Regions from separate parts of the Alloalcanivorax venustensis genome, predicted to be linked through region 2. Evidence: predicted binding sites of a transcription regulator. Region 2 holds the regulator's gene; each other region holds the start of a gene.
The links. Region 2 encodes sigma-54, which starts transcription at its own class of promoters, with help from an activator protein. Its sites were predicted from a motif close to TGGCACNNNNNTTGCTNT; they were not measured.
Positions count from the first base shown of each region.

Region 1: a site for sigma-54 is predicted at 1,359-1,376, ahead of ACMG4O_RS06540 (TorF family putative porin). Genes of this name have one in related genera too.
Region 3: a site for sigma-54 is predicted at 1,589-1,606, ahead of ACMG4O_RS10360 (ammonium transporter). Genes of this name have one in related genera too.

Region 1 is NZ_CP179934.1:1,371,101-1,374,355, forward strand. Features, by position in the region: gene ACMG4O_RS06535 (endonuclease/exonuclease/phosphatase family protein) at 1-466, shown strand, start outside; gene ACMG4O_RS06540 (TorF family putative porin) at 588-1,277, opposite strand; gene ACMG4O_RS06545 (hypothetical protein) at 1,502-1,975, opposite strand; gene ACMG4O_RS06550 (M14 family zinc carboxypeptidase) at 2,039-3,088, opposite strand; gene ACMG4O_RS06555 (hypothetical protein) at 3,250-3,255, shown strand, end outside.
Region 2 is NZ_CP179934.1:3,190,004-3,193,258, forward strand. Features, by position in the region: gene lptA (lipopolysaccharide transport periplasmic protein LptA) at 1-24, shown strand, start outside; gene lptB (LPS export ABC transporter ATP-binding protein) at 26-751, shown strand; gene ACMG4O_RS14955 (RNA polymerase factor sigma-54) at 944-2,392, shown strand; gene hpf (ribosome hibernation-promoting factor, HPF/YfiA family) at 2,434-2,733, shown strand; gene ptsN (PTS IIA-like nitrogen regulatory protein PtsN) at 2,738-3,211, shown strand; gene rapZ (RNase adapter RapZ) at 3,232-3,255, shown strand, end outside.
Region 3 is NZ_CP179934.1:2,207,537-2,210,791, forward strand. Features, by position in the region: gene ACMG4O_RS10355 (hypothetical protein) at 1-253, opposite strand, end outside; gene ACMG4O_RS10360 (ammonium transporter) at 250-1,551, opposite strand; gene ACMG4O_RS10365 (EVE domain-containing protein) at 1,859-2,359, opposite strand; gene prmB (50S ribosomal protein L3 N(5)-glutamine methyltransferase) at 2,513-3,255, shown strand, end outside.

The DNA of each region.
Region 1 (3,255 bases), 1.6 Mb from region 2:
GCCGCTGGCGGTCTCCCTGACCGCGCCCCGCGAGCTGACCCTGGTGATCGTGCATCTGCGCAGCGCCAACGGCCTCGGCGAGAAACCCTGGGTGGCGGAGAAGCGGCGCCGCCAGGCGGCACGGCTGGCCGAGTGGTCCCGGGCCCGAAGCGACACCGCCCTGGCGGTGGTCGGCGACTTCAACAGCGCGCCGGACAGCGGCGCCTTCAGCGAGCCGCTGACGGTGATGGCGGCGAGCGGGCTCTATAACAGCTGGGACCGTGTGAAAAGCGCGGAGCGCTACAGTTACCGCCACCGTTGCCGGCCGCAGACGCTGGATTACGTCTGGTTGTCGGAGGCGCTCAAGGCGGAGTTACAGGGTGTGGCGGTGAGCCGGGGCAATGCCGGGCGCTACGATCGCCTTTACGGCAGTGACGGTAGCGAGGTGGTGTCCGACCATGATGGTCTGGTGACGTACTTTGAGTAGGCGGGGACTCGCGTAAAAAACACCGTGGGGCCTGCTTGCGTTTCCAGCGAGGACCAGGGAGGGCCCCACGGTGTGAAAATAAGGGGCGGGGGGAGAATCCCGCCCCGTGTTCTTGACGCTCTTAGAACGACAGGGCGTAGGTCACGACGAACAGGGTGTCGTCGTTGTCGTCCATGTTGCCGGCTTCGGAATCAACGATCTTGGAGACCGTGAACCCGAGTTCATCGGTAAGCGCGTAGCTCAGATCAACGTGGGTGTAGTTGCTGTCATCGGCTTCGAAGTCCCAGGTACCGACGGTGACGCCGTATTTGTCGTAGCTGTAACCCAGGGTGTAGTAGTTGTCTTCGTTGTCCACGGAATCGTCGCCGCGGCCGTAGTCACCCACACCGAAGTAACCCGCGGCGCTGAAGCCGGCGAAGCCCAGGTTGAGGATCACTTCCTGGAAATCGCGATATTCGTCCTGGGTGTAGGTGCTGGAGTTCGGATAGTTGTAGTCCACGTAGGCGATGTCGTAGCTGAAATCACCCAGGGAACCGGCGTAGCCGGCGTACAGGTCGTACTCGCTGCCGCCGATTTCAGAGCTGCCCCAGACACCGGCGTAAAGCCCCGTGCTGTGAGCATAGTCCAGGCTACCGAACACCTGGGCGTTACCCTCGGTCAGATCCACACCACGCCAGAAGTACATGTTGGAGACACCGGCGGTGCCGCTGATTTCGGCCACTGCGATGGAAGGAGCGGCCAGGCCTGCTGCCATGGTGGCGGCCACGCTGGCGGCCAGAACGGTCTTTTTGATCCCAGATACGTGTTTCATGTGCAACCCTCTTTGCAAATAACAAATGTTCTGTGGTTTGTGCGCTCCTGGCGCACCGGCCTGGGAGGCTCGTATCGGTATAAAGCAGGGAGCGTGCCAAAAATAAAAACCCCTGATTTTTCAGGGGTTTAGGGGGAGAGGCGAAAAGAGGGTCGGGGTAAAGCCGGTAAAGGGCCCGGCGGCTGTGCGCTGTTTTAGTGCCTTGCACCAAAACGGCGCTTTTATCAGGGGCAGTCCCAGTCCACCGGCACCGCGTCGGCCTGCACGCCTTCCTCGCCGCGTACTTCCAGGCCGCACTGGCCGGCCTCGTTGCGGGTAAAGTGGGCGAAGTAACGGGTATCCGCCTGAGCGTTGAACTGTACGGCCACCCGGCAGTGATTGCGGCGCATGTCGGTGTCGCGCTCGTTGTAGACCACGCCGATGCGGGTCTGGCCGTCGGCGGCCACCGTCACCGGTACCTGTTCGGCTTTTCTCATTGTTTTGAACAGCTCGTTAAAGGCATTGGTGTCCCAGGGCTTCACCGCCAGGGATATCTTGGTGTCCTTGAAGCCGCGGCCGGGCACGCACACCACTGGCTGGGCGGCCTCGTTGCCGGTGAACACCACGGCGGCGGTGTCCTCGCCGGTGGGTTCCTGGTAGTTGAGCATCTGGCAGCCCGCCAGCATCAGGGCGGGCAGGAGCAACAGCGTTTTTTTCATAATCGAAGGTCCTCTGAATGAATATCGCCAGTGTAGGGCTGCAAGAATAGGACCACCAGAGGACTAGGCCGGGTCGCCGCCGAACCAGTGGCGGATCGCCTCGCGGGTGAGCGCCTCCCGGCGGGGGCCGGTGGGCAGCCAGTTGCCGGCGTTGGCGGTGAGCGCGGTGAGAAATTCCAGCAGGGGCAGATGCTGGCGCAGCACCCGGTGGTGGCGGTGGCCGATCACCGGATTGAAGAAGCCGAAGAAATCCAGCATCTGGCGGGGGTTCTTGCGCACCCACAGCCAGGAGCCCATTTCCAGGGTGAACGGAAGGAACATCTTTTCCGGGTGGTGTTCGCGGGCGCGGTCGTAGAGATAGTCCCAGAGGTCGCCGTGGGTCGTGTAGTTCAAGGACTGGGGCTCGATCAGATAGGGGTGGTGGTGCGGGTAGGTGGCCTCCAGCACCTGCTTGAGCCGGTACACCTCGGCCAGGTGGGCGATCGGCTGGTGGGTGCGCGCGTAGCTGCACCAGATGCGGTCGCGCCGGCCGAAGCCGCTGTGGCAGTCCAGGCTCAGCGATACCGGCGCGCGCAGCAGCTTTTCTTCCACCACCCGGACCAGCGCCTGCGCTTCCGCTTCCATGGGGTCGCCGGCGCGGCCCCGGAACCAGGGCAGGTGCCGGCTGAGGCGCTGACCGCCGACCAGGAACGACACCCGGCCGTCGGCCTCCACCGGGGCGTTGCGCATCAGGTCGACGCCGTTGGGGTTGCTGCGGGTGCGCCGCCAGATGCCGCCCGGGTTGACCATCGGCATGAACACCAGGCGGATATGCTCCAGGCGCCGGTGCAGCTGGTCGTCCCACTGCAGGCGGTGAATCAGGCTGTGCAGCCAGGACAGAATCACCTGGGTGCCGATCCGCTCGACGCCGTGCACGCCGCCGAAGAAGCCGATCGCCGGGGCGCCGGCGGCCTGGCTGCCCATCTCGATCACCCGCACCGGCAGGCGCAGGTCGCCCTGCGGCACCGTCAGTACCTCGGTCACGCGCAGGTGCCGTTCCCCCAGGCGTATCAGGTTGTCCAGATGCAGTTGCTCGGGCAGGTGGCGTTGTAGCTGGTAGAGGTGTTGTTCCATAGGTCCGGCCGTCGTCGGAACGCCCAGACTAACCGCGCACTGTCACGGTTTTATGACAATCCGCCGACGCCGCGAAGGTCACGCAAGCGTGATCAAACTGTCAGCGCACTGTCACCCGGCCCGGTCAGGCTTGCTTCGAGCCTGGCCTGCGGACCGCTGCCGTGACC
Region 2 (3,255 bases):
TCCGACAATGCGGAGACCCCCTGAGATGGCACATCTGAGCGCCCATAACCTGGCCAAGAGCTACAAGAGCACCCGCGTCATCGAGGACGTCTCCCTGGAAGTGGAAGCCGGCCAGATCGTCGGTCTGCTGGGCCCCAACGGCGCCGGCAAGACCACCTGCTTCTATATGATCGTGGGCCTGGTGGCCGCCGACGCCGGCCGCATCGAGATCAACGGCAACGACATCACCCACCTGCCCATGCACGGCCGGGCCAAACGCGGCATCGGCTACCTGCCCCAGGAGGCGAGCATCTTCCGCCGCCTCACCGTGGAGCAGAACATCATGGCGATCCTGGAAACGCGCAAGAGCCTCAGCAAGGCGGAGCGCAAGGAGCAGCTGGAGAAACTGCTGCAGGAATTCCACATCGACCATATTCGCGACAGCATGGGCATGAGCCTGTCCGGCGGCGAGCGGCGGCGCGCGGAGATCGCCCGCGGCCTGGCCACGGACCCGGACTTTATTCTGCTGGATGAGCCCTTCGCCGGGGTCGACCCGATCTCCGTGAACGACATCAAGAGCATCATCCGCCATCTCAAGGACCGCGGCATCGGCGTGCTGATCACCGACCACAACGTCCGCGAGACCCTGGATATCTGCGACACCGCCTATATCGTCAGCACCGGCCATATCATCGCCGACGGCGACGCCGACACCATTCTCGGCAACCAGCAGGTGCGCGACGTCTACCTGGGCGCCGATTTCCGGCTCTAGTGGCGACAAAAGCGGCGGCGGGCGCCGCCGCGCCTTGCGCACCGCCCAAACCCTTGCATATAGTGGACGCCTTCCCGCCGCATCGCCCTACACCCTTCCGCCGGACAACACAATAGCTGGCATGATTATTGCTTAATTTCGATTGATGCTGCTATGCTCCAACCCTCGGGATCGAGCAACCAGACACGCAGCATGAAACCCTCCTTACAGCTTCAAATCGGCCAGCAGCTGACCATGACGCCCCAGCTGCAGCAGGCAATCCGCCTGCTGCAGCTGTCGACGCTGGACCTGCGCCTGGAGATCCAGCAGGCGGTGGAGACCAACCCGCTGCTGGAAATGGAGGAAGGCGCCGAGGATTTCAGCGCCGATGACGGCGAGTACGACGCCGACGCCGACCTGGATGTGGAGCGCAGCGACGCCCTGGAAGACCTGGTGGACGGCCCGGTGGAGACCGACAGCGACTGGGACGACCTCTACGTGGGCCAGAGCAGCCCCGGCGGCGAGAGCGAGGACGCCGACGCCTGGCAGCAGCGCCACGCCAACCCGGACACCCTGATCAGCCACATGGAGTGGCAGCTCAACCTGACGCCGATGAGCGACCGGGACCGGGTGATCGCCCAGATCATCATTGAAGCCCTGGACGAGCGCGGCTTCGTCACCGTGCCCCTGGAAGACCTGGTCACCACCGCCCATAACGAAATCGCCGACCCGGACGACCCGGTGGAAGACGATGAAGTGGTGGCGGTGCTGCACCGGCTGCAACAGTTCGACCCGGTCGGCGTGGCCAGTCGCGACCTGGCCGAGTGCCTGGGCGTGCAGCTGGCCCAGCTGCCCGAGGACACCCCGCATCTGGACCACGCCCGGGCGGTGCTGGCGCACCAGACGCTGCTGGAAAAACACGATTACGCCGGCCTGCGGCGGGCGCTGGGCGCCACCGAGGAAGCGCTGCTGGCGGCCATGGCCCTGCTGCGCGGCCTGGATCCGGCCCCGGGCCAGCAGATCGGCGGCGAGAGCGCCGATTACGCGGTCCCCGACGTGGTGGTCAGCGCCCACAAGGGCGGCTGGCGGGTGGCGCTCAACGAGGCGGTGCTGCCGCGCGTCAACCTCCACGCCCAGTACGCGCAGATGGCCCGCCAGGTGGGCGGCGAGGACGGCCAGTACCTGCGTAACTGCATGCAGGAGGCCAAATGGTTCCTGAAAAGCCTGCAAAGCCGCCACGATACCCTGCTGAAAGTGGCCAGCCGCATCGTCGAGGTGCAGCAGGACTTCTTCAACTACGGTGAAGAGGCGATGAAACCGCTGGTCCTGGCGGACATCGCCGAGGCCGTGGGCATGCACGAGTCCACCATCAGCCGGGTCACCAACCAGAAATTCATGCTCACGCCCAAGGGCGTGTTCGAGCTGAAATATTTCTTCTCAAGTCACGTCGACACGGACGGCGGCGGTGAGTGTTCCTCCACCGCCATTCGTGCCATCATTAAGAAGCTGGTCGCCGCCGAGAGTCCTCGCAAGCCGCTCAGCGACAACAAGCTGGCGAGCTTGCTGAATGATCAGGGGATCAAGGTGGCGCGCCGCACGGTCGCCAAATATCGCGAGGCGATGCGCATCCCGTCCTCGAGCGCCCGCAAGCGTTTGGTGTAGGCGCGCGGAGGATGGGTCTTAACGAGGTATAGGAGCCAGCCATGCAAATAAACATCAGTGGTCACCACCTGGATATCACCGACGCCCTGCGTGACTATGTGGACGAAAAGTTCGCCAAACTGGAGCGCCATTTCGATCAGATCACCAGCATTCAGGTGATCCTGTCTCCGGAGCCCAAATCCCACAAGGCCGAATCCACCATCCACATCTCCGGCGCCGACGTGTTCGCCACCGCCCACGCGGACGACATGTACGCGGCCATTGATGCGCTGACCAACAAGCTGGACCGGCAAATCCTCAAACACAAAGAGAAGACGGTGGACCGTAAACACGGTCATTAACCCTATGCGAGTACGTGAATTGCTCAGCGAAGACCGCACCTATAACGACGTGTCGGTCACCAGTAAAAAACGGTTGCTCGATCAGATCGCCCAGCTGGCCGCGGCCAGCTGCGGCGGCCTCAACGAGCAGGAAGTGTTCGACGCCCTGGTGGCCCGGGAAAAACTCGGGTCCACCGGCATCGGCGAGGGCATCGCCATTCCCCACTGCCGGCTGGGCCACTGCGAGGGCGCGGTGGGCCTGCTGTTGAAGCTGGAAGACGCGGTGGACTTCGACGCCGTCGACGGGCGCCCGGTGGATCTGGTGTTCGTGCTGCTAGTGCCGGAGCAGAACCCGGAACAGCACCTCAAGACACTCAGCCATCTGGCCAGCCTGTTCAACGACGATGACTACCGCAGCGACCTGCGACGGGCCCACAGCAACCAGCAGTTGTTCCAGGTGGCGGTGGAATCGGAAGCGGAACTACGCCTCGCGTCCTAGCCCTTACCGGTTGCCCCCTTATGAAGCTCACCATTCTCAGCGGC
Region 3 (3,255 bases), 980 kb from region 2:
CCCCCAGCGGGTCGGGCAGCAGTTCCCGGTCCGGCAGGGTCATCGCCTGCACCAGACTCAGGTGCAGATCATGGCGCCGGCCCCCCACCTCGAACAGGCGGCTGATATGGCTCACGTAGCCCTGCAGCGAAAAGCGCGGGCGGTGGGCGTAGTCGCGCTGCCACAGGGCCACCGCCTCCGGCACCTGGCGGCTGTCCAGATAGGGGGCCAGGCCGGTGGCAATGGCGCGGCGGTGGCGTTCTTCCGGGCTCATCGTGGGCTATCCAGGCCGCTGGCCACGTCGGCGTCGTAGAGGTGCTGCTGGGCGAATTCCGGGTAGCCCAGCTCGGCGTGCTCGCTGACGTCCAGGCCCCGCTGTTCATGCTGGCTGGGCGCCCGCAGGCCGGCGGTGAGCGACAGCACCATATACAGGATCAAGGCGGCGAAGAACGCCCAGGCGAAGGCGACCACAATGCCCAGCAACTGCACCGTGACCCGCTGCGGGTCGAACAGGTCGCCCTGGTAGAACAGCCCGGCGGCCAGCGTGCCCCAGGCCCCGGCGAACGCATGCACCGGCACCGCGCCCACCACGTCGTCCAGTTTCATCGACAACAGCAGGCGGCTGCCCGGGCCCACCAGCAGCCCGCCCAGCAGGCCGGTGATGATCGCGAAGCCGGGCGTCATGGTGGCGCAGCCGGCGGTGATCGCCACCAGCCCGGCCAGGCTGCCGTTGACGGTTTCGGTGAGCAGCACCGGGCGGCGGGCGATAACCCGGTAGAGCGCGGCCCCCAGGGCGCCGGCGGCGGCCGCCAGCTGGGTGTTGAGGTTGATCAGCGCGATATTGACGTCGGCCCCCAGGGTGGAGCCGCCGTTGAAGCCGAACCAGCCGAACCACAACAGGAACCCGCCCAGGGCCACGAACGATAAATTGTGGCCGCGAATCTCCCGTGGCCGCCCCTGGCTGTCGAAGCGGCCCAGGCGCGGCCCCACCACCATGATGCCGGCCAGCGCGCACCAGCCGCCGACGCTGTGGACCACGGTGGAGCCGGCGAAGTCGATAAACCCGAGAGCCGCCAGCCAGCCGTCGCTATTCCAGGCCCAGTTGCCGAACAGCGGGTAGACCAGCCCGGTGATCAGCATGGCGCCGCACAGATACCCCAGGTAGCGGGTGCGTTCCGCCATCGCCCCGGACGCGATGGTGGCGGCGGTGGCGGCGAACATCAGCTGGAACAGCAACAGAGTCCACAGATCGCTGTCGCCCTGGCTGGGCGCGAACAGGTCCTGGCCCACCCAACCGCTGGGATTGACCCCGAACATCAGGCCGAAGCCCAGCGCCCAGAACATCAGCGTCCCCACGCACAGGTCCATGTAGTTCTTCATCACCACGTTGATGGCGTTCTTGGTGCGGCTCAGGCCACTTTCCAGGAGCGCGAAGCCGGCCTGCATGAGGAACACCAGGGCCGCCGCGATGGCGATCCAGACCACGTCGTTGGCGGTGTATTCCGGGGTGTCGGCCAGGCCGGAAGCGGGCAGGGCGATGAGGGTGAGCAGTAGCGCGGCGCGTCGTTCCATGAGATCCCCCACGGGAATAGCCTTTGGTTAGGGGGGCGGTGCAACGGTTATGCCAATTTTTCAGCGCTAGGGCTCCGTAGCCCGGTTCGTTCTCGGTGTCCGTGTCCAGGACCCGCCGTGAATACGTCCCTGTAGGCTTGTGTTCGGCTCCCTGCCTCACACAGTCCTGGACACGGACACCGAGAACGAACCTCCCGAATGGTGCCAGCTGCCGAGTGCGGCTTTGTCGAAAGGTTCGGCGCCAGCGATAACCCGGAGCGGTGACGCTGGCTGGTGAGCGGGTCTGTGTTCCTTCTGGAGAGAACGTTCAGGTAAAGGCGGGGATCAGCGGGGAGCGGGCGGCGAGCTCGGGCTCGCAGCGGGCAATGATCTGCTGGTACTGGCGGTCGGTGATGTGCTGGATCGACAGGCGCGGGTGCACCAGCAGCTCCATGTCCGCGAATTCCGGCACTTCGCGCATGTCGGCGAGGCTCAGCGGGGTCTGGTAGAGCGCCACGAAGCGCAGGTCGACCTGGAACCAGCGCGGCATGTCCTCGCTGCTGCGCGCGTCGAAGCCGGGGTGGTCAGGCTTGAACTGGGTGGGATCCGGGTAGGGGCCGGACACCACCTGGGCTTCACCGACAATCGACGGATTGCGTCCGCGGGAATGGTAGATCAGTACCCGGTCGCCGTCCTGGATCTCGTCGCGCAGCCGGTTGCGGGCCTGGTAATTGCGCACGCCGTCCCAACCGGTCATCTGGTCGGGGGCATCACGCAGGTCGCGGATGCTGAAGTCGTTCGGTTCGGTCTTGAAGAGCCAAGTTCGCATGAAAGCCTCGATTGCCTGGAAAGCGCAATTTAACAGGTTTCCCGATAATGTCATCTGTATTTACGTTTCAGTGCCGGACCCAGCATGGCAAGGGCGCATGTCAGTGCTGTGACGATGCCGCCGGCGGCGCGCCGGGCCTCCCCCTGTGGCAGAATGTGGTACTCTTTCGAGCCCGTTTGGAGCCAAGACGTGATTGAACCCCGCGAACAGCAACAGGCCCTGGCCACCCTCAAGACCCCCCGTGATTGTCTGCGTTGGGGGGAATCCGCCCTGCGCCGCGCCGGGGTCTATCTGGGCCACGGCACCGACGACCACGGCGATGAGTGCCTGGCGTTGTTGCTGCACGTGCTGGCGCTGCCCCTGGACACCGACCCGCGCATGCTCGACGCGCGGTTGCTGCCGGACGAGGTCGACCGCTATGTGGCGCTGCTGGTTAAGCGCGCCAACGAGCGGGTGCCGGTGCCGTATCTGACCGGGCAGGCCTGGTTCTGCGGGCTGCCGTTTTTCGTCGATGAACGGGTGCTGATTCCCCGTTCGCCGCTGGCGGAGCTGATCGAGGCCGGCTTCCAGCCCTGGCTGGCGCCGGAGCGGGTCGGCCGGGTGCTGGATCTGTGCACCGGCAGCGGCTGCATCGCCATCGCCTGCGCCCACGCGCTGCCCGACGCGCGGGTGGACGCCAGCGACATCTCCGAACAGGCGCTGGCGGTGTGCCGGCGCAATATCGACGAGCACGGTCTCGCCGACCGGGTCACGGCGGTGCAGGCGGACGGCCTGGACGGGCTGGACGGCCCCTACGACCTGATTATCTCCAACCCGCCCTACGTGGACGCGGAGGACCTGGCCGCGATGCCCGACGAATACCGCCACGAGCCGGAGTTGGCGCTGGCGTCCGGGCA